Linked DNA regions of Brasilonema sennae CENA114. Each later gene encodes a partner of the first gene's protein in a complex. Links are inferred from orthologs where the notes say so. Each region holds a gene or a part of one and is shown on either strand. Other genes may lie near its edges.

Region 1 (11,604 bases):
AGTGCTAAGTCATTCTTCCATTTACAAAAGTTGACACTTCGGCACCCATAACTTGGCACTAAATAATAAAATATGCGGATGGCGAGACTCGAACTCGCAAGGCAAAGCCACACGCACCTCAAGCGTGCGCGTATACCAATTCCGCCACATCCGCAAGGTTTCCCTGGATATATAGTATAGCACAACAAAAATATTTATCATCAGTAATATCCAAGTAACAAAAAATTAAGTACAAGAATTCACAACTATCAACAGATGGATATACTCGACGGACAGAAAAGTAATGACTTTCCAAGTGATATTAAAGGTATCGCGCGATCAGCTGCTCGGCAATTGGTTCTACCCTCCGGGAACGCCCGTCGCCAGGCTGCGCTTGAAAACGCCACATGCTACCCGAAGGGCACTGTCCTCCCCTACCAAGAGCGCGCTTACTCATCATGAAGCGCACAGTACGCTCTTATTATGCCAAAGTCGGGAAAATGAACTCATACTCGGCAACATCGCTGCTGCTAGTCTAGTTAATACCCGTAGAGGCAAGCAGCGAAATCTTTCCTTATATTTGGAAGGAATTTTGGGAATCTCCAGTCAGAATTTGAAATGAGGCTCTGCGTAATTTCAATTTTGATGGCAGAACAATGTCAATCTACAGGACTGATATCAAAAGCTAAAAGATGAAGTTTGACAAAATATTAATTGCTAATCGAGGAGAAATCGCGCTTCGCATTCTCCGCGCCTGTGAAGAAATGGGGATTGCGACTGTTGCGGTACACTCCACCGTTGACCGTAATGCTCTGCATGTCCAACTTGCTGATGAAGCGGTTTGCATTGGCGAAGCTGCTAGCAGTAAAAGTTATTTGAACATTCCTAACATTATTGCAGCGGCATTGATACGGAATGCCAGCGCTATTCACCCTGGTTATGGTTTTTTAGCAGAAAATGCTCGGTTTGCAGAAATATGTGCTGACCATCATATTGCTTTCATTGGTCCATCTGCGGAAGCTATCCGGCTGATGGGGGATAAATCCACCGCGAAAGAGACCATGCTAAAAGCTGGAGTACCCACAGTACCAGGTAGTGATGGGTTGATAGAGTCGGAGGAAGAAGGTTTGGCGATCGCCAGAAAAATTGGCTACCCAGTGATGATTAAAGCCACAGCAGGCGGTGGCGGACGGGGTATGCGCTTGGTACATTCTGAAAGCGAATTTGTCAAGTCTTTCCAAGCAGCCCAAGGCGAAGCCGGAGCTGCATTTGGCAATTCCGGAGTATATCTGGAAAAATTTATTGAGCGTCCCCGTCATATTGAATTTCAAATCTTGGCTGATAACTATGGTAATGTCATCCACTTAGGTGAACGGGATTGCTCAATTCAACGCCGTAACCAGAAGCTTTTAGAAGAAGCCCCCAGTCCAGCTCTAGATCCAGATTTACGAGAGAAAATGGGACAAGCTGCCGTCAAAGCTGCTCAGTTTATCAACTACAGTGGGGCAGGTACGATTGAGTTTCTCTTAGATAAATCCGGCAAATTCTACTTTATGGAAATGAACACCCGGATTCAAGTTGAGCATCCTGTCACGGAGATGATTACTGGGATAGATTTGGTTGTTGAACAAATCCGTGTTGCTCAAGGGGAAAGACTCAAGTTGACACAAGACCAAGTTATTTTACGGGGTCATGCGATCGAATGTCGTATTAATGCCGAAGATCCTGAGCATGACTTTCGTCCCTCCCCCGGACGTATCAGTGGTTATCTCCCCCCAGGAGGTCCAGGAGTTAGAATAGATTCCCATGTTTACACTGATTACCAAATTCCTCCTTACTACGACTCCCTCATTGGCAAGTTAATAGTTTGGGGAGCAGACCGTCCCACTGCTATTAACCGTATGAAACGAGCACTGCGAGAATGTGCCATCACGGGATTACCCACAACGATTGGGTTTCATCAGAAAATCATGGAACACCCACAGTTTTTGCAGGGGCAAGTCTACACGAGTTTCGTACAGGAGATGAAAACGTTAGTGCAGTAGTATTTGTGACCAAAGCTAAGGGTGTAGGGGGGTAAGGGTGTAGGGGAATAAGAGAATAAGAGAATAAGAGAAAAATGCATTTTCTCTATCTCAAGCGTAAATGCATTTCCTCTATACGCCTATACCTTTACACCCCTACACCCCTTGTTACTAAGCACGAGACAGCATGGTCAGCAGTCCTTGCTGACCGAGAAGAATTTCCCGTAAAAGACTGAAGATACCAACCCAAATAATTGGGGTTATGTCCACCCCACCCACAGGTGCCACAATCTTTCGTAACGGTATTAGAAAAGGTTCAGTAGGCCAAGCGACCAGATTAAAAGGCAAACGATTCAAATCAACTTGGGGATACCAAGTCAGAATAATCCGGAAAATAAACAAAAATGTCATCAGTCCTAATATTGGACCGAGAATCCAAATGGCAAGGTCAGCACCAGTCATGATTTAAGCTTGACTTTTTTTGAATAAAGGGAAAGAACTGAATCAGCAGATTTTAAGGTTTGTAAAGCCTTTCTCTAATTTTAACCAAAGGCTGTTAAACAACTTGAATCATTTATCTTTGGGATAACTGGCTTCTCAACGGTCTACTAGACCATTAGAATTGTTATAAAGTATGTAAAAAAAGGTTGAAATCTATGACGCCATCTTTAGCAAATTTCCTTTGGAGTCTGTTTTGGGGTGCATTAATTGTTGTTGTCCCCGCCACAGTAGGATTGCTTTTTGTGAGCCAGAAGGATAAAATCCAGCGTTCATAAGATGTATTGTAGGGGCGTGGCATACCACGCCTCTAGTTTTAAAACTGGTTTTCCGCCAGTTCACTGCTCAATTGGTAACTCTTAGCAATTCATTATAAAAAAATAATTATACTAAGCTTACTGAGTTGACAGACACAGACTTGTTAGCTTTGGGTCATAATGTAGAGACGCATAAGTGTTACTTCGCTTAGCCCGAGTGGCAAATTTACATCCTTAAAGTATATTGTGTCTAATTACAGTAGAGATTTCAATTCTGACTCGCTAACATAGATTTTGATATTAGGTAAACAACGATGCTAATGTTTGGGCTGAACTCAGCCAGTGTTCTGGCTCAAGTCAATTTTGGGGCAAACTCAGCCAGTATCCTAGGAATTTTCTTGGCTGTGGCTGGGGCAGCACTGTATTTTCTCCGCACTGTGCGTCCAGAACTCTCACGCGACCAGGATATATTTTTTGCTGCTGTGGGTTTACTCTGCGGCTTCATTCTCATATTCCAAGGTTGGCGTCTGGACCCAATTCTACAATTTGGTCAGTTGCTTTTGGCAGGCTCAACTATATTTTTTGCGGTGGAAAGTATTCGCCTGCGAGGTATAGCGACTCAGCAAGCCAAGCGTAACACTCCCATTGTTGATGATGAACGAGAAGTTAGCGACAACTACAGGTATAACAAGAAGTATAAGGCACAGGTAGACGCTGAATTAGAACCACTGCCTTATGATGATGACTACGATGAGCGCCCCGTGCGTGGTCGAATTTCGGGTAGCAGGGATAACCGTTCATCTCGGGATGATTACTACGAAGATGAAACTCCTCGTCGTTTAGAACGTCGCAATGGTAGTGAAAGACCAACATCAAGTGACAAAACTGACAAAACCCGTCGCCGGAGTTCTGGACGTTCTGTACGCCCTTCAGAAAGGATTGAAGATGAAGATTGGAATGGTTCCGATAGAGTAGTTGATGAGTGGGGTAGCTCGACTACTGAAGAAAGACGACCTTCGCGTCGTGGTAGTAATGGAACAGTACGTCCAGAAAGTCGTGATCAGGATGTTCCTGCAAGACCGAGAAAACGGCGATCGCCCAGTGAATCTGCTCCTCAAAGGGGACGTGAGGATGATGAAGTCATTTCTAGTGAGTATGTAGAATACAAACCATTAGACCGTCCTGAGCGTTCGGATCAAGATCGAGATAGCTCATCCAAATTTGATGATGATCTATAAATCTATAAATAAGATTAGGTGGAAGACGCGAAAGCGTAACGAAAAAAGTTGAAGTGAGGAAAATTACACCTAGTTTTTGGCTCCAAAGGCAAATTCCTTGGGGTCTAAGTTTTACATTGGCAAGTTTGCTTGTATCTTGTAGTTATAGCGATATCCCTCTTGGACCGACTTCCCTCAACAGCCGTTACACGGAACAGCAACCTGCGTTGAGTGGAAATGGTCGTTTTTTAGCATTAGTCTCTAATCGCAATGGTAGTCACCAACTGCTGGTGTATGACTTGGATCAGCAACAGTTTATTCAAACACCGCGCTTAAACCAACCGGAAACAATTGTCGAAAGTCCTAGCCTCAGCTACACCGGACGTTACATTGCTTATATGACCAGTGACCAAGGTAGACCAGTGGTGGCGCTTTATGATCGTGCTACGCAACAGTCGCAAATTCTTACCCCAACCTATCGTGGCTGGATCAGAAATCCAAGTATCAGCCCAAATGGGCGTTATGTTGTCTTTGAAAGTGCTAGCCGTGGTCAGTGGGATATTGAAGTTTTAGATCGCGGACCGGATGTTGAGTTAGATATAGACAATGGCGCATCGGTGGGTGCACCTCCATAAGGGGGATGGTGTAAAAGTCTAAAGTCTTCGACTCATGACTCATGACTATGAAACATTCTATTTTTCTACCTATATTTGTTACAGCTAGTTTGTTAAGTGGCTGTGTTGGTTACCCACGCATAGTGAACTATCCTTACGATCCAGGCGGAGTAAGTCTTAATAGTTCTGCTTCGGAATTAGATCCCCAAATCTCAAGAAGATATATCGTTTTTGCGAGTGACCGAGGGGGTAGACAAGATATTTATATGTTTGACAGAGTTACTGGTAGTTTGGTAGATTTGCCCGGTCTAAATTCCTTTGATACTGTCGCTTCTCATCCTGGTGTTTCTGAAAGTGGTCGTTATATCGTGTTTGCAGGTAGTAGACAGGGCCGCTCAGCTATTTTTCTGTATGATAGAGAAACACGTCAATTAAGAAATTTGACTGCCAACCTGCAAGCAGAAGTTCGTCATCCAACAATGAGTGCTGATGGTAATAGGATTGCTTTTGAGTCTAGTGTGAATGGGCAATGGGATATTTTAGTTTATAACCGTTCCGGACAACCGCTGAATATACCTCAAGATCCACGTTAAGGAGATTATGAGGGAAGGAGGGAAAGAGGGAAGCAGGGAAGGCATTTTCCCTCCCTCACTCACTCTCTCACTTCCTCACTCCCTCACTCCCTGTAATTTCTTCTCTTCTTGCTTGACGGCTTCAATCAGCGATCGCACTTGTTGAGTTCCTTCGGAAGGTTCAAACGAAAGAGGAAACTTACCTCGGGCTATCATTCGCAATCCAAGGGGAGCAAGACTGAGCAACCCTTTGAGGTCTTTAAAGTAGTTCCCGACGACTTGTAAACCAAATTGACGCTCATCAATCCACCCGCCTTCTTTAACTAAGTCTATCAATACTTTACGATGACGAATTGAACGGCTGTCGCTTGCTTGTTTGCGATCAAGAATTTCCTGCTTGATTTTTGTGATTTGGTCTAATGGGGCGACTTCCATTGGACATACGGAATTACAGTAAAAACAACGGGTGCAACCCCAAACTCCTTTAGTTCCTTCGTTATATTCTTCTAAACGACTTTCGGTTTTGTGATCACGAGAGTCTGCCACCATGCGGTAAGCTTTAGCCAGTGCGTGGGGGCCAACAAAATTTGGGTCAACTTCACGAGCATTGCATTCAGAATAGCAAGCTCCACACATGATACAATTACCAGTTTCATCAAGCCGTGATCGCTCTTGCGGTGTTTGTAAAAACTCTCTTTCTGGAATGTTACGTCCCGCTGTACTCACATAAGGAGCAACCGCCTCAAGGTTGTTCCAAAAACTGCTCATATCTACCACTAAATCTTTGATCAGAGGCATATTGCCTAGTGGTGCGATGATGATTTCTGGAATGCCATTTGTATGACTTCCTGTTATAACAGTTTGTTCCAATTTGGCAATTTCACTACCAACATTTTCCTTACAAGCCAAAGCCGAACGCCCATTGATTCGCATTGCGCAGCTACCACAAATCGTGTTGCGACAATTTTTGCGAAATGCCAATGTCCCATCTTGCTCCCACTTAATAAGATTGAGACAATCTAGGATTGTATTCCCCCCTTCAACATCCAAATGGTAATTCTGCACTATCGGGGAGGAATTTTGTTGTTGCCGTATGATCTTAAAAATAACTTCCATGACCACCAACCAAAGTTTTGAAATTGCTATACCCATCTTTGGGAATAATTTCCACTATGGAGTAGCTCACCAATAAGTGAGCTATACTCTTGTTGCCCTTAATTAAAAGCTACCTGTTAATAGGCTGATGATTAAAGAGGTACTCATTATAGTTTAAGGATAATTATCAAAATTTTAGTTGTATTACTACCCAATGGGTTTAACACCAGATGTGTCAATAGCCAGATTACCAGAAAAATGCTCACTGCTTGACAATTAATTTATATCTTTCGGCGTTGGAGGAAGGAGAGTAAAATACAGCGACACTGTTCTTGAGACTTTAGTTCATTGTAAGCTGCGAAAATTTCCAAATTTAATGCTCCTTGGATTCTAACTATATCTTGATGTCAAGACGAGTTAAACAAGCCCTGAGTTAAAAAATCGCTCAATTGGTCGTGAAGCTCTATTTTTTGGTTATATAGAATTGTTAAAGCTCTTAATGAACATCTTGACCTCTTGATCAAGAAACTCGCTTGTTCTCACTCATCTCGTTAAAACTGCTTGTCAAAATTAAATGAATTTTTATAAAACCCGACCACCAATACTCACCCCAACCATAAAAATTTCGATAAAAGTGTATCAGCAAGTTGATTTAAAAGTGAAACACCTATTTTGCTATTATTAAATCATGCTACTATTTAATATAAAATTATGAGGCAACAAAACCAGTATTAATCGCCGTGTAAGTGCGACTGTTACTGCTTTGTTTCTTTGTAATAAAGTGGAGGCAAGAAATTTATGGTCTCTACTAGCAGGGTTAAAGGTTGTATGTTGCTGCAACCTTAAGAAAATACTATGCTGTCAATTATGTTTCTTGAGTAGAAATGGGTAAAACCCTACGACTCAAGGTCAATTAAGACAGAGTAAGGAAAGTAAAAAGCCTGCAATTTATTGGGTCTACGACTTGTTTGGTCGTGGTAGAACACAACGGCGAAACGGCGAGAAATCGGGATGAAAATCCTCACCCGGACACTTTGCACCCCCCTTGGGAACCCCTAAGGGCGCAGTGTCATCGCTTTTTGTCTCCCCAATTTGTAGTTGTTCAAAGTTGCTCCACTTTAGTAGTGCCAAAAAAGAGAATTATTTCGTTTCAGATGGCAAATGATGGTTAGAAATGGCGTAAAATTACGAAAATTAATGCCTGTGACAACTACAACCATCTTCTGTTGTGGTCAATCGTAACAGATACTCTTGTGGCTCACCCTATATGGAGGAATAACCCCTCTGGTATTAGGTCTGAAGCAACTTTGTGCAGATGTCAAAAAGCCAAGTACTGGCAGAAGATGATTTGTTTATTTGTTTGGAGAGAGTGAGGATATTTGAAGCATAATGACTGAAACCGCAACTGCACCATTAACTGGGAAAACACTGCTAGCTAAAGTGAAAGAACTTTCTACCTTACCACGGCGAGAAAGAGCTAAGCAGTGTGGTTATTACACCGTTACAAAAAATAACCAAGTTCGTGTCAATCTCACCGACTTTTATGATGCTTTGCTCTCGGCTAGGGGAATTCCCTTAAGTCCAGAAGCACCAAAAGATGGTCGTGGGCGTGAACCTACTTACAGGGTTAGTGTCCATCAAAACGGTCAGATTGTGATTGGTGCAACTTATACCAAAGCAATGGGTTTAAAGCCGGGTGATGAGTTTGAAATTAAGCTGGGTTACAAGCATATTCACTTAATTCAAGTTGATAGTGATAAAAAGATACTCCAGCATGATGACGAAGAAGTCTATGATGAAGAGCTTGAAGACGAGGAAGATTTTGAAGACGATGACGAAGAGGAGGAATAAACTTTTGTGATCGTAGAGGCAAGTTTAAGGCAAACGCTGGACAACTTGTCTTTACGGCGAAAGTCAAATTTTTAAATTTTTTGAACAAAAAAACGATTAGACTTCTTGGATGCATGATTCATTTTAGTAAAAGGTTTGGTCAATAAAAAGAAGAGCGATTAGATGAGCAATACTTGAGGTAGTGAGAAAAGAAGCGCAACCTAGCTATTCCTGCTTGAAAGCTGCTCCAAATTAATAAAGCTTTTCTCTTACCAAAATAAAATGTTTCTACTATGCAAGAAGTCAACTGTGTTTTTTTACCTACTTTCATATCGTTACCTGAGCCATCAATCAACTTTTTACTGTCATCCTTAAAAGATGCACCAGTATTGTTTGTTGTGATGGCTTTCTTTATTGTTTGGGTGTCCTGCTGGTTACCCATAGCAGCTTTAACAGCGTTTGTCCTCAAATGGCAACCTTCTCAACTTTTGCAACCAGAACAAAAGTTACCTTTAGTAGTGTCTCTCTACTTACTAGCTCCGTTGATTTTGTGGGTAACTAGTTGGTTAACCGATACACCTTTCTCAGATTACGGCTTGATTGGAAATGTTTCAACTTTATATTCTTTGGTGGTAGGTTTAGCTTTAGGAATATTTAGTATAACATTAGTTTTTTTATGGCAATCGTGGCTAGGATGGTGCTCTTTTCAATGGTCAAATATTAAGCTTGTGCGACCTATCTTACTACCTATTTTGTTAGTGGCGTTATTTGTAGGTGGTATTGAGGAGCTAATTTTTCGTGGGTTTGTGTTTACTGAACTAGAGAAGGGTGGTTCTGTTTGGGTAGCAGCGCTCATTTCTAGCTCGATTTTTGCGTTGCTACACTTGGTTTGGGAGCAAAAAGAAACCATCCCACAGTTACCTGGACTCTGGTTTATGGGGATGGTGTTGGTACTAGCACGGTTTGTGGATGGGGGGAGTATAGGCTTAGCTTGGGGATTGCATACTGGATGGATATGGGCGATCGCCACAGTAGACACAGCCGCACTGATTGATTACACAGGTGAAGTCTCGGAGTGGGTGACAGGTAAGAATAAAAAACCCCTTGCTGGTGTAGCGGGTGTTGTTTGTTTACTCCTGACTGGAGGAGTTCTTTGGTTATTTTCTCGCTATTTTGATTTTGTGCATTGACGCTCTCGGCGTAAAAAATCAGTAGTGACAGCGTAAGGTAAACAACTGAGAGTATCTTTGTTCTCAATTGTTGCTGAAAAAAATCTGGGATGCTTTGACTTCAGTTGGTAGATTAGTATACTCCCCTCAAAAGGGAGTCACCAAGCACTGTCAATAAGTCAAGAGGATAAGGCGTGACAAATCTAACTTTTGCTAATGGTTATGCATTACTCATCGGTGTTGGTGCTGATTTAGGCATTACTGTTAAAGATGCTACAGCCCTACGAGATGTTTTGGTTAACCCCAATCAAGCCGCTTATCCACCAAACCAAGTCAACCTGCTCACTGAGACTTCTGCAACTCGGCAACATATTCTCAAGGCTTTTGACCAGCTTATCGCACAAGTGAACCAAAATGTGGATGCGAGTGTCATTATTTACTACTCTGGTCATGGTGGACGGATTAAGCGTACAAATGAATACTTTTTAGTGCCTTATGGCTATGATCCCAGTCAACGTGGAGACACTGCCATATCAGGATTGGAGTTTACCCAAAAAATAGAGGCGATTAAAGCACGTAAGCTCGTCGTTTTGCTAGATTGCTGTCATGCAGGAGGTGTTCCTGCTCTTAAAGAAGCAGGAGAAACTTTTGTCAAGTCACCTGTACCACCTGATTTGTTAGATATTCTGGGAACAGGAAGTGGTCGAGTTGTCGTCGCTTCATCGCGAGAAGATGAATATTCTTATACCGGTCAGCCATACAGTGCTTTTACAGATTGCTTGTTAGAAGCTTTACAAGGCAAAGCCGCCGTGAATAAAGATGGCTATGCTCGTATTCTTGACGTTATGATTTATTTGTTCGACCAAGTACCTAAGCGGGCTTCCGGACCACAGCATCCATTCGTGAACAAAGTGCTTGATTTGGGTGATAATTTTCCACTTTGCTACTACGCAGGTGGAAGTAAATTTTTACCTGGGGAAACACCAGTGGCTGAAGTTAACTCAACTACCAGTAGTTTGAGGGCTGGACAAAAGCGACGATTAGCGCAGAAACAAGACACACTACAGGCAGAATGGGATCTCCGTAGTGAAAAGGTGAAGCGAATGCGGGATGCTTTGGCTATTGAGACTGGTACGGCTGTTAAGTTTCAATTAGAAAAGCAGCTTTTGGATGAAGAGGCTCAACTAGCGCGTCTTGGTGATGAGTTGGATGAGATGGAACAGGCGTTGCAGTAATTTTAGAAGGCTGGAGCTAAGTTAAAGATGTCGTTTGTCAAAACTATAACAAGTAAAAATATTGTGTATAAAGTCTAATATTTTATATTAATGTCCTCAGTTCGGCACTTACAGCAAAGACGGAAAGAACTTCAGCAACAGTACGAACTGCTATGCCTGAAAATAAAGCGCTTGCGAACTGATTGTGCTATCCAAGCTGGTGCTTCAGTGGCTTTTCAGCTAGAAAAAGAAATTGAGCGGTTTGAGGTGGAACGCGATCGCCTCCATAAGCAGATTTCAACTATTGAAAGGTCTTTAGACAATGAGCGAATACATAGCGAACTGTTTCGCCTAAATTATGTCAAGGAGGTGCGGCTGTTCCGAGAATTTATTGAAGAAAAACGAATAGGAGCTTTTTTGGTTCATGGCTCACCGGAATACGGTCAAATCTTTCTGCTGAAGCGCTTGTTACACGCAATTCCAGACAGTACCATAACTGTGCCAATCCAGTTTCACCTCCGCCGTAGGGCTTTGAGAACAGATATTGCTGCTTTGTGGCGAGAACTGGGGCGTCAAATGGGAGTACAAAACTTTTCATCCCATGAGGAGATTGCTAAGAATGCGATCGCTCAGTTGCAAACCCAGCACGTCATCCTGGTTTTTCATGACTTTGACTGCATTGACGAAGACTATCTACATGAACTGATGCGCGACTTCTGGCTACCGTTGGTAAACTCAGTTCAACAGACAATCTACCCAACTAACGAGTTTTTTCTCCTCATGTTTTTAGTTGATCATGAGGGTTGTGTCAGCAACTGGAAAATCCAATTTGCAAACCAGCTCGATCAGGTTTGGGAACCCTGTATCCCTATTAGGTTACCAATCATAGATCCTCTATCTGAGCGAGTATTAACTAATTGGATGGAAAATGCAATTGATGCATTGCCAACCAAGGTCACTAAAAAAATTGACTATACAGTTCAGGTCATTTTGGAAAAGAGTGAAGGGGTTCCAGAGCGTGTGTTTGCCGAAATTTTTGATTTGTGTGACTGTAAGTGGCAGGAGGAAGAAGTTAGGTGGCTAGAGCTTTAGACGGAAAGCGGCTGAAATACACAGGCAAGGTGCAGCCCAAGCC
Region 2 (11,623 bases), 1.2 Mb from region 1 along the record:
CGAAAAAGTCGAAAGTCACACGAAATTGCGATCGCTGACGTTGTATCTACACTAAATCAGTGGATTCAATCGGTGAACAGTGAACAGCGGAGTCAGTGAACACTTAACAGTGAACAGTTAACAAAAGAAACAGACCCGTATTTTCTGTTGTAACTGGTAACTGGTAACTGGTAACTGATAACTGATAACTGGTAACTGGTAACTGAATACCACTATCACAAACGAAAACATGGAATTCTTCATACTCCTTGTATCTGGCTTGTTAGGGTTAGTGACTCCGGTTGGACTGGTGGCTGATCAGACTGCTGAAAATGCTATCCGTTCTCAGTTGGCTCAGGTAGAACAATTGCAAGTGCGAGTTGACAATGCCCCTACTCACCAATTGCTGCAAGGCAAGGTAGAAAAAGTGCGTGTTGCAGGGCGTTCTTTGCAACTCAAGAAGTGGCAAGACATTCGTATTGCAGCTTTAGAATTGGAAACTGATGCAATTGAATTAGAACCGCGCAGTCTGGGAAAAAAACGACCATTATTCAAACGACCTTTACAAGCTGGTGTCCGTTTGGTGTTAACTCAACAGGATATTAATAAACTCATACAATCACCTCAATTTATGGTGATGTTACAAAAGCTAAAAATTAACACAGGCGGTTCTTTAAACACAGCGCAGAAGAATTCTGTCTATCATTTTACCAATCCAAATGTAAAATTTTTAGCCGACAACCGCTTGAGTGCCCAAGTAGAATTACAGGATAGAAGTCTGGATAAGCCCTTGTCAATTAGGGTGGAATCAGGATTTCGTATCGTTGGTGGCAGGAATATCCAGTTAGTTAACCCAATTGTGGCAGCCAATGGAGAACAGGTTCCACCTCAATTTGTCAACACAGTTGTGAACAATCTCAACAAACGATTGGATTTAAGCAATCTGGAAGGTGACGGTCTACAAGTACGAATCCTAAAATTGAATATGAAACCAGAAGAGTTAGAGATTGCCGCATTTTTGCGAGTAGAGCCATCTTCTAGGTTTTTGGAAACCCCTAGTTTATAAGTATCGTCGTTAACCAGGCTTCTCCTCATACAAATACTATTTCAGCCTAAAGGTAGGTTTTCAATATGAAAGAACAGCAAGGATCTAACCGTTTATCTCCAGGTATTATTGCAGCTATAACAGCAGCGGTTATTGCAGTGGGTGGTGGTATAGCTTTTTTTGCCAGCAAACCCGATAATAATATTTCTAAGAATCCTCCTAATAATCCCCCTGTACAAATCCCTGTTCCAGCACTAAGTCAACCTCCAGCATCAACAAACCAGTTGACTGCTGAGCAAAAAGCTGAAGTTTTTTGGCTGCAAGATACAGGTAGTGGGTTTAAGTTGGTTCCCCAAACAGTTCAAGTCAAAGCTCTTGGGAAGTCGCCTAACGATGTTTTAGAAGGAGCTTTCCAACAGTTATTAGCTGGACCAACAGAAAGTAGCGAAACTACCACAATTCCACAAGGAACAAAGCTACTAGGTGTTAAGGCAGCAAGTGATGGTGTCCATGTCAATTTATCAGAAGAATTTGAAAGTGGAGGTGGAAGTTCTTCAATGATGGGTCGTGTGGGACAAGTTGTCTACACCGCTACGGCTGTAGATAAGAATGCCAAAGTCTACATTGAAGTAAACGGCAAACCTTTAGAAACTTTAGGCGGCGAAGGTCTGGAGTTAGAACAGCCATTGACACGTGAAAGCTTTAATAAAAATTATTCACTTTAGGTCAGGTAAATGGTTTCATCCCTCGGTTTCAACTGGGGGATGAATTTTTTTAGAATTCTTCAACAGATTACTATAACTTATAACGGGTGAGCAGTTCCTATCCGGAGCATAAGGGGTAAAGGCAAAGGGGGAAAGAATTATCAAAAAACCTTTCCCCTTTCCCATAAGAGTGGCAATTGTTACTTTTGCAATGTTGTTTATAGTTTTTTCTATTCACTCAGTATATAAACGGACTTTTGGGGTAATAAATACCATCTTACTGGAGTTTAGACACCTGAAATATTTACTGCTTAGGGCTTGTTGTCAAAATTATCAGAAGAACAGAGGCGTCAGTCGCCAGAAGTCAGAATGAATTCTGTGCGACGCAAGGGAGGAGTATGGGCGGCACGTTTTGGGTTGTTGCTTCTTACCCAAAAGCTGCCTTGTCTAAATCCAAGGGCGGAAGTGATTCTAACTCCTGAATCAGGACTTGCTGAATTCTTTTTTTAATATATCCTGTATAACAGTGCCTAAGAAGATGAATCATGTCAGTACTTCGTATCCTTCATGTAGCAGGGTCTCCATCTAGTGATTTTTACCGTGAATTGTCACGCAATTACGCCCATAGCTGTCTGGTAGCTACGGCAAATCCATCGCGCTACGAATTTTTAATTGCATACATCACACCTGATGGCCTGTGGCGATTTCCTTCCTCTCTGAGTCTTGAAGATATTGCTGTCGCCAAACCGCTTTCTCTGTTAGAAGCTATAGAGTTTATAACAGCGCAAAACATTGACGTTATGTTGCCACAAATGTTTTGTCTGCCTGGAATGATTGAGTACCGCGCACTATTTGACTTGCTTAAGATCCCTTACATAGGGAATACTCCGGATCTGATGGCATTAACAGCTCACAAAGCCAAAACCAAAGCAATTGTCGCAGCAGCTGGGGTCAAAGTTCCTTCTGGAGAAGTGCTCCGCAAAGGAGACGTTCCCACAATTACACCTCCAGTAGTCATCAAACCCGCAAATGCCGACAACTCTTTAGGGGTGTCCTTAGTCAAAGAAGTTGCTGACTATGATGCTGCCCTGAAGAAAGCATTTGAATTTGCTTCGGAGGTGATCGTAGAGACATTCATTGAAGCCGGTCGAGAAGTCAGATGCGGTGCCATTGTCAAAGATGGGGAACTCATCGGTTTACCCATGGAAGAGTATCAGATAGACCCCGAAGTCAGACCCATCCGCAGCTATACTGACAAATTCAAGATACCCATCGAGGGCGACTTGGCTTCAACTGCTAAGAACTATGTCCCTGGTTGGATTGTAGATGTTAATGACCCGATCACCCAAAAGGTTCAGCAAGAAGTTAAGAAGTGTCATTTGGCTTTGGGCTGTCGCCATTATAGTTTATTTGACTTCCGAATCGACCCACAGGGACAACCTTGGTTCTTAGAAGCTGGGTTGTTTTGTATTTTTGACCACAACGCGGTGGTTGCCTGTACGGCGAACAAAGTGGGAATTCCTTTAGATGAGTTATTCGCAATAATGATCAATCAAGCGTTGGGCAAGAATATGATCTTCGACAAATTATCCATTTGAAGAAACACAGGGGTATAAGGCGAAGTAGCAAGCATTTTAGAGTTGGGAATCCAAACACGCCTAAAAATCAGGAAAGTCTGTGTGAATAAGGGTTTGGCTGTTTGATAAGCAAAACTAGTCTAAACTCTAAAAATAAGTGCTATCGTCTTAAACTTTTGAAAAACTTGCAATGACACAGCATTCTGTTAGTGCGATCGCTCTCGGGAGTAACCTTGGTAATTCCCAAGCCATCTTAGAAGCTGCCCTAGAAGAACTGGAGCACACTCCAGATATTACGGTCAAATCACATTCCAGTTGGTATAGAACAAAACCAATTGGACCATCACAACCAGATTATCTCAATGGCTGCGCCCTATTAGAGGTGCAGTTAAGTCCCCAGAAATTGTTAGAGACTATGCTGGGAATTGAACAAGAGTTTGGTAGAGTACGTCAAGAACGTTGGGGACCAAGAACCCTAGATTTGGATGTACTTCTGTTTGATGAGTTAATTCTAGAAACACCTGATCTGCAAATCCCTCATCCACGGATGACAGAAAGAGCTTTTGTTTTGGTACCATTAGCAGAAATTGCTCCTGATTGGATAGAACCCGTCTCAGGGATGCCGATCTCCCAACTCGTTCAAAAAGTTGATTGTTCTGGAGTGAGTTTGGTCAGTTAAGCCAACAAATACATTTCCTGCTTAGCAGAACTAGGGATCATGTCGTAAGTCCTGTTCCAAACTGCGTGCTGCAATTGCACTGTGAGCTACCGCAGTTGCAAGACAAGGATCTCTGGGATTTGCGACGTCTCCTGCAGCGTAAACGTGCGAAATGGATGTACGAAGAAATCGATGTATCCTTTGTATTCTTAATACATTAATGGAATCGCATCAGCCAAACTAGATAAAACCAGGAGGGCTTTTTCCTTCACGTCCTCGTCTGGTAATGCTTGATTAGGAACCATAATAGCCATACATCCAGCAGCGATCGCAGATCTGATACCGTTATTTGAATCTTCAAATACTACTATATTCTTTGGCTGACGGTTCATACAACGACTTGCTAAGGTGTAAATTTCAGGATCGGGTTTTCCTCGTTGGATCTGATCGGCGGTACAAATCACATCGAAGGCTTGTAAATAACGGGTTTGACTCAGATGCATTTCTACGTGTTTCCAAGTTGAACTAGTTGCCAAACCTATAGAAACCCCTTGTTTTTCTAAATAAGAGAACAATGTTTCAAATCCATCTCTAAACTTCACGCCTTTTTTGTTTAGCGTTTCCTGATATTGCTGTTGTAAAACTTTATTGAAAATTTCGACGGAAAACTCTTCTCCAAAAGTTTTACTCAATATTTTATCGCATTCAGCATGAGGAATTCCTAAGAGTTGAGCATAACATTCATCACTGATAAAATAACCTAATTCGTGAGCTGCATATTGATATGCATACTTGTACCACGAGCCATTATCAAGTATTAAGTCATCCATATCAAAGATGACAGCATCAAAATATCGATCCAGTATATTCATAATTTTTCACAGAAAAATAACTCTGTTGAATTTAAAGATTGTCACAGTTTTTGACACCTGGGTTCCTCCGAAAATGCAAAGAAAGTCCATGCAAGTTTTTAAAACTAAGTCTTGCACACATTCAGTCAACGTAACAATCAAATATTTACATCGTTACTGATAGTTAAGAGTAAAAAAAGACAAAACTACTAAAAAAGGCAATATAGGACTCCTATTTGATTTTTGGTCAACTAGATATACCTTTTTCCTTCTTGACTGTTCCCTTAACCTCAGATGAAAAAGCCCACTTCAGATTAGTCTTCTCCATTCACATAAAGTATGGCAATCAAGGTATGACCTACTCCCAAACCGGGCTGTGTATTTGATTCCAAGCGACACAAATACTTAGCCAAAGTTGGTTCAACAATATTGGCACGAAAATGGAGGTCAGAGTTACTTTCTTGAAGCCGTGATAATTCTTGTTTCAATCCTGCCACTGGTTCTGGCAATGAAATCTGATGTATAACATTAAGATGTTCTCCAAGATGTTCCCCACAAAATTCCGCCGCTTCGAGAACCAACTGATTCCACATTTGAGAAAACTTATTGAAGAACTGGTTCACAGGAGATGGTGCTATAGGCAATTCACACCGAAAGAGCAATTCTTGAAAGTCTGTTATTTCCTCAGATTTGTACAAAGAGTTGATCACTTCCCGATAGGGGGGGATAGCAGGATTATATTCTCGGGTTGATGTATGACGTCCGACCATCATTGATCGATCAAAAAACTCAAGACTAGAAATGTTACAATTTGCCTGTTGGGCAGCTTCATGGATCATTTGCTTTAGTTCTGGACTGTAGTAGCAGGTCATCATCATGGATTCTTGCTCTTGCCCTTCTGCTAAAAAGCTCATTCGATAAGCCCAACGGCTTTGATCCCACTGTGATACCCATTCTATGGAGTATCGTCCTAAAACATCAACAACTACTAGAGATTGGGTTTTATTTTTTTTAATAGCCTTAAATATATTTTCTAATGTATGTCGGCTTTCTTCTTTAGTGAGATGGGAATAGGGAACTCCGCAAGATAAATAAATTTCTGTTGGTTGGTCTGGAATGTTCAACCTAAAATCAGTTTCTAGAAAATTGACATTGGGAGTGTCTGCCCACTTTTCTTTGGCTACTTTAACCATTTCCAAGCTGTTATCCAAACCTAAATAGTAGAGATCTCTACCGTCGAGTCCGATATCATCTAAAGCATTCTGAACCAAAACCAATCCTCCACCTATTCCAGATCCAAAATCCATAATCCGTAATGATTTAGGAGAGTATGTCTGTTGTAGTTTTTGGATAGCCTGACCTATCACGGTGCGTGAGAATGGTTCCTCCCATTCGCTTTTGACGCTATCTTTCCTTTTGGGAGATAAGTAGTGGTTAACTGCACTCTTATATCGATCTTGATTTCCAATCGCCATAAAATTTGACAGATTCGCTGCTTAGGGAGATTCCTAATAACTTACCATCAAATATGAAAAGATTATAATCTTGACAGTCAAATCTTTGATCAAACCAATCTCAAAGTTTGTTAAACGATTGACATTAACAAGCAATGAATGATTTCTTGCTGGTTCCTCTACGGTTATTTCTGATTTTCTAAGACTTTAAAATAAACTGAGAGTATCTAAAACTCCTTTCACTTTAGGAACTTCATGAGTTCTTAGTAGATCGCTTTTTCCCAATATTGCTAGAACTGCCGTAAAAGCCTGAGAACTTCTGAATTCTTCTCCAAAACATTCCAGCGCAGTAGGAACTATATTGCAAACTGGGAACCCCAACTTTCTCAGCCTAAAAGAATTTAATAAGGTTTTGATCTGATATCGAGTTCGCAGCGACTTGTGTTGGTAGTAGAAATTTTGATATCCAAAACCCATTCCTGGATCAATAAATATTTTTCTTACACCTAGTTTAGTAGCTGTTTCTATCTCGTTGGCAAAATAATCATATACTAAATCTATTGGGTCTTCAGTAAACGTAAACTCACCAACCTCTCTAGCATTTTTTCCCTGAAGATAACAGATAATAATTCCTGCGTCGAACTCAGAAACCGCTCGATAAATGTCTTGACTGTTCTCACCTCCAGTTAAGTTGATGACATTTGCCCCTGCCCGTAAACATTCTCTAGCTACTTCCGGATAATAGGTTTCAATTGAAGTCAAGACACCTTCTTGATCAAAAGTTTTCAGAACAGGTAGAAGTTGACTTTTTTGTTGAAAATCTTCAACTCTTGCTGCTGTTGCGCCTGTAGACTCAGTACCAATGTCGATAATATCAGCACCTTGCTTTGTTAAGACTACTCCACGACGGATCGCTTGTTCAGGACTGTAACAAATGCTATTCTTATACCAAGAATCAGTGGAAAGATTAACGACTCCTAAAATTGCTTGTCTAGAATTAAAATTCAAGTGCTTGTTTCCAATTGTAAATTCTTCAACTTTGGCATTGAATGAATCTTGATGCTTTGCATAAATATTGTAAATATCTTCGAGAGTAAGCATTTTTTAAGTTTAGTTAGTGAAGGATAAGAATTCTAAGTTTTTGAGTACTTTTAGTACCTGTGATGCCAAACTAGTTGTTGAAAAACAATAGCAACCCTCCAAAGATTTTTGTGAATCATCAACTAGAGATGCTTAACAGGTGAGACCAGCCCCCGTCTTGGTGAGTCCACTTGCCGTCTTGGTGAACCAGCAGTGCGGGAGGGTTTCCCTCCGCAGGTGACTGGTGAACCCCGTAGGGGCGGTTCCCGTCACTAAAGCGAGTGCGTCTGGTGCAGGAGATTGGCAAAGTGGCGAACCCGTTAGCGTCCCTTGCGCGTGTCCCCTTGGGACTCAGCGTGCCCGCAGGGCATAGGGCGGTCTCCGTCACGAAAGCGAGTGCGTCTTTGTAGGAGATTCGGAGACTGGCGTAAGGCGTGCGCTCTGCGCACACCCGAAGGGAAACACGCAACACAGAAGAAGGAACAAAGGTGTACGAAGCTCCGTAAAAATCACAGAAAACTTCTATAAGTTAATACAATGGAGTTATGAGTTTAGAACATTCAATAGTTTCTAAACCCATAAACAGACCATTTAACCAGCTTCAACTTATTTTTAAGACTTTTTACTACAGCATTCGTGGTTATCTTGCCAAAATAGGCAAAGATTTCGCACCATCGAACTATTAATCTTCTTACTGTCTAAAAAGTATTAAATTGCACAAACTAACTCATTTTCTACTACAATTTCCAACCCCCCGATACCTCCAAAATTTGTCCTGTAATGTAATCTGCCTCGGGACTAATAAAAAAACAAACTGCATTACTCATTTCTTCTAAGGTTGCCGGTCGTTTTGTCGGTAGCTTGGGAGTAGTTTCTTCCAAACCAATGGAATTTTCTACGACTCCTGGGGACACCACATTAGCAGTAATATTGTCTGTAATTAGCTCCTGAGCTAAAGATTTGGTATAGATGATTATACCAGTTTTAGCGATGATATAACCTGTATCTTTCTGCCGCGCGACCAGATTCTGGGCACTAGCACAAGCGAAATTAACGATGCGTCCCCAATTAGCTGCCTTGAGATGGGGAAGTGCGGCTTGAGTGATGTAAAAAGTGGCATTAAGATTGGAGTCAAGAACTTCCTGCCACTCTTCTACTGATGTTTCGCTAGTTAGTTTGTAGAGGAAATTGCCCACATTATTAACAACAACTGACAAGCCACCAAGTTCTTTGGCTGCATTTTCTACCAAGGACTTAGCTTGATCAGGATTGGTAACATCTGCTTGGAGGGCGATCGCTTTAACTCCATAAGTCGCTGCTTCCTCACTAGCTTTGCTGGCTGCTTCTGCACTACGGTTATAGTGAAATGCGATATCAAATCCTTGACTTGCTAGCTTGAGGGCGATCGCCCGTCCAATTCCTCCCGACGATCCGGTTACGAGCGCTTTTTTTAGCATTGTTCTTGAACTTTATTGTGATATAACTTGTCGATTTGCTTTTGCAGATAATCCAAAATCAATACATGGGTGTACGTATTAAGAGGATACTCTGTTGCCCTTTGGGGAGTCACCCATGCCCATTCCTCAATTTCTTCGTTGGGTGTGATGGTTTCGCCCTTCGAGAACGCGTAGTAGTTCACCATAATGAAATGGGCTTCCCGCACAAATTGTGAATCTAGAACTGCTTCTTGTAGTAACCCAAAGCGTACGTCAGTCAACTCTAAACCGACTTCTTCTCGAAACTCTCTTTTAACTGCAGCTTCTAGCGTTTCGCCCCATTCCACTTTACCTCCCGGTACACCCCATGTGCCTCGCCACTTGGTCGTTTTGACTATTAAGACTTGTCCATGAGAATTCACAGCAAGTGCCCCTACAGTCGTTAAAGGGAAATGCTTCTCCACAGATATCTGTCCGATTGGGTTTGATTTTGCATTACTTTGCCTTAACCATCTAGAATAACATCTCTAAGTTAAGCATTGACACAAAGGTGATTATGTGGGCACAATCTCACTTTCTGTTTTAAGTGTTCCAAATATAAAGTAAATACTAAGACATCAGTCTATTCGCTTTGTTTAGTACTTTGCAGCAAACTAAGTTCAGTTTAATACTGAATAAGCGCGGACTCGCTCGTGGAGTTATCTTGTGTTGTGTGTTCTGCATTTTGTTAGCGTAGCGGGCCGTCCGAGAGTGCGCCCCCTAAGGGGCTAGCCCGTTTTTCTCAAGAATTACTTGGTATTTAAGAACCGAAAATTACGGGCTTGCTGTTCTAACCTGGAGGCGAGTCGATCGCAAACCCTGTTACACAATTCAAAAATCATTTCATCTTCAACTCGGTAATAGGCACAGGTTCCTTCACTGCGACGACTAAGGATTCCCGCTTGCCACATGACCTTCAAGTGTTTTGATACATTAGCCTGAGAAGTCTGTGTTGCCTCTACCAATTCTTGCACGCATTTTTCTTCATCTCGCAGCAAATGCAACAGCCGTAGGCGCATAGGTTCACTCAAGAGGCTGAAGTATTCAGCCACTTGTTGCACGACTTCTGGCGGTACAGGCAACGCTTGTTTCATCAGGGCAGACCCGTAAGGACTCATTAAAAATTTAACAACTAGGCATCGATATATAGATTAATACTTAATCTGGGTTAATTCGCATCAAAGGTTGACCATATTCTACTGGTTCACCGTTTTGTACGAGAATTTCTATGACTTGTCCGGATACTTCGGCTTCAATTTCATTCATCAGTTTCATGGCTTCTATGATACATACTGCTTGACCGCTCCGAATGCGATCGCCCACTTGCACAAATGGTGCTTCGCCTGGACTCGGCGCACGATAAAACGTCCCCACCATTGGGGAAGGGATTTCCACAAACTTCTGTTCTATAACAGAGGAACCAATCGGTGGTGAGTGTACGCCAGAAGTATTACTGTCAGTGGGGCGGTTTGGCGGGGTTACCGTCACTGTCGGAGGCGACATTACTAACGGAATAGGCGGTGGAACTGGTGTGTTCGGTGTACCAACCGCCCCTAACGCCCCTTGAGGTGCTGCTGACAACATTGGAGGAACGCTTACAGCCTTACGAACTGTGAGTTCAAAATCGTCACTTTTGAGCGTGACTTCTGCAATGTCCGTTTGTGCGATGGTTGTCAACAGTTGGCGGATTTCATTAAAGTCCAATGGCACAGCTTTCCTTACCTCATGCAATTAGATCGTACAGAGACTTTATCTTTTGAAATGAATTTGTATAGTTAGGCAGGGATGGAAATCCCTGTCATAGATGAAAATCGGGATTTGCATCTAGAGGTGAGAAGAAAGTTACTCCCTGCCAAGGTATTTATCGTCACGGGTGTCTATACGGATGCGTTCTCCTTGAGAAATAAACAAAGGAACCATCACCATTGCTCCCGTTTCCAAAGTTGCAGGCTTAGAACCACCAGTAGCAGTGTCACCCTTAACACCTGGATCTGTTTGCACAATTTCCAATACTACGGAGTTAGGCAGTTCCACTTCCAGGACTTGGTCGCCCCAGCGAACAACATTGGCTTCCATACCTTCTTTGAGGTATTTTACGCGATCGCCAATCTGTGAGGCGCTCAATCTGCCTTCTTCATATGTTTCCATATCCATAAAGACGTATTCGTCACCTTCTTTATAGGTATGTTGCATTGTGCTTTTTTCCAGGTTAGCTTGGGGAACTGTTTCACCTGCGCGGAAAGTTTTTTCCACCACGCTTCCACTTTGAACATTTTTCAATTTCGTCCGCACAAAAGCAGAACCTTTTCCTGGCTTAACGTGGAGGAATTCCACCACACGCCATACGGACCCATCTAATACTATCGAAACACCGGGTCGAAAATCGTTGCTGGAGATCATGAAACTTTTAAAATTTTGGGAGACAATCGGGATTTATTTTAACCTCCAATAGGAGTGATTAGTTATTTCTTTGATCATTAGTTATTAGTACTTAGTCAAAAACCAACAGTTATCCTTCCTCCCCGACTTTCCCGGCGAACTTCACTTTTTTAGTATGCCAGCAACATGATATTAGCTGCTGCGGCTGAAAAAGACAGCAGCAATGATAATTAACCCTAAAAGCGCCAAAGGTACCCAGAGATTGGGAAAATCAGACAAACTCATAAAATAAAAAAACAAAAATCAAAAATTGTTTTTCGTCAAAAAGACGACAACTTTTTTTTAATGGATTAAATTCTAGTTGTCCAGCTGTCTAAATTTTCGATCATCCTGCGTTGAAGTGAACAATTCTCTTATCTCA

What was found.
Region 2: the proteins of accC (region 1) and accB are in contact, whole or in part, in a solved structure (PDB 8UXZ), measured with the Escherichia coli proteins. The link is inferred for Brasilonema sennae CENA114 from one-to-one orthologs.

The regions. Positions count from the first base shown.
Region 1 is NZ_CP030118.1:1,715,418-1,727,021, reverse strand. The notes cover bases 1-2,847. They hold accC (acetyl-CoA carboxylase biotin carboxylase subunit), read left to right. Parts: upstream 1-671; coding sequence 672-2,024; downstream 2,025-2,847. Other genes in these bases: psbX (photosystem II reaction center X protein), read left to right, coding at 2,660-2,779; DP114_RS07295 (YggT family protein), read right to left, coding at 2,175-2,465; DP114_RS07305 (hypothetical protein), read left to right, coding at 284-601. In the rest of the region: DP114_RS07285 (Ycf66 family protein), read left to right, coding at 3,073-3,996; DP114_RS07280 (TolB family protein), read left to right, coding at 4,050-4,610; DP114_RS07275 (TolB family protein), read left to right, coding at 4,658-5,182; DP114_RS07270 (succinate dehydrogenase/fumarate reductase iron-sulfur subunit), read right to left, coding at 5,258-6,277; DP114_RS07265 (AbrB family transcriptional regulator), read left to right, coding at 7,646-8,107; DP114_RS07260 (CPBP family intramembrane glutamic endopeptidase), read left to right, coding at 8,380-9,276; DP114_RS07255 (caspase family protein), read left to right, coding at 9,450-10,490; DP114_RS07250 (hypothetical protein), read left to right, coding at 10,581-11,561; DP114_RS07245 (AAA family ATPase), read left to right, coding at 11,546-11,604. UniProt on the Escherichia coli protein: This protein is a component of the acetyl coenzyme A carboxylase complex; first, biotin carboxylase catalyzes the carboxylation of the carrier protein and then the transcarboxylase transfers the carboxyl group to form malonyl-CoA.
Region 2 is NZ_CP030118.1:479,678-491,300, forward strand. What follows is about bases 8,758-11,623. They hold accB (acetyl-CoA carboxylase biotin carboxyl carrier protein), read right to left. Parts: upstream 10,534-11,623; coding sequence 9,982-10,533; downstream 8,758-9,981. Other genes in these bases: tmpR (bifunctional dihydropteridine reductase/dihydrofolate reductase TmpR), read right to left, coding at 8,758-8,805; DP114_RS02005 (NUDIX domain-containing protein), read right to left, coding at 8,799-9,248; DP114_RS02010 (ArsR/SmtB family transcription factor), read right to left, coding at 9,573-9,917; efp (elongation factor P), read right to left, coding at 10,666-11,223. Outside these bases: DP114_RS01955 (proline--tRNA ligase), read left to right, coding at 1-99; DP114_RS01960 (LmeA family phospholipid-binding protein), read left to right, coding at 230-1,045; DP114_RS01965 (GerMN domain-containing protein), read left to right, coding at 1,111-1,749; DP114_RS01970 (D-alanine--D-alanine ligase family protein), read left to right, coding at 2,274-3,326; folK (2-amino-4-hydroxy-6-hydroxymethyldihydropteridine diphosphokinase), read left to right, coding at 3,496-3,984; DP114_RS01980 (HAD family hydrolase), read right to left, coding at 4,173-4,835; DP114_RS01985 (class I SAM-dependent methyltransferase), read right to left, coding at 5,129-6,289; DP114_RS01990 (dihydropteroate synthase), read right to left, coding at 6,476-7,369; DP114_RS36200 (transposase), read right to left, coding at 7,909-8,031; more of tmpR, read right to left, coding at 8,086-8,757. UniProt on the Escherichia coli protein: This protein is a component of the acetyl coenzyme A carboxylase complex; first, biotin carboxylase catalyzes the carboxylation of the carrier protein and then the transcarboxylase transfers the carboxyl group to form malonyl-CoA.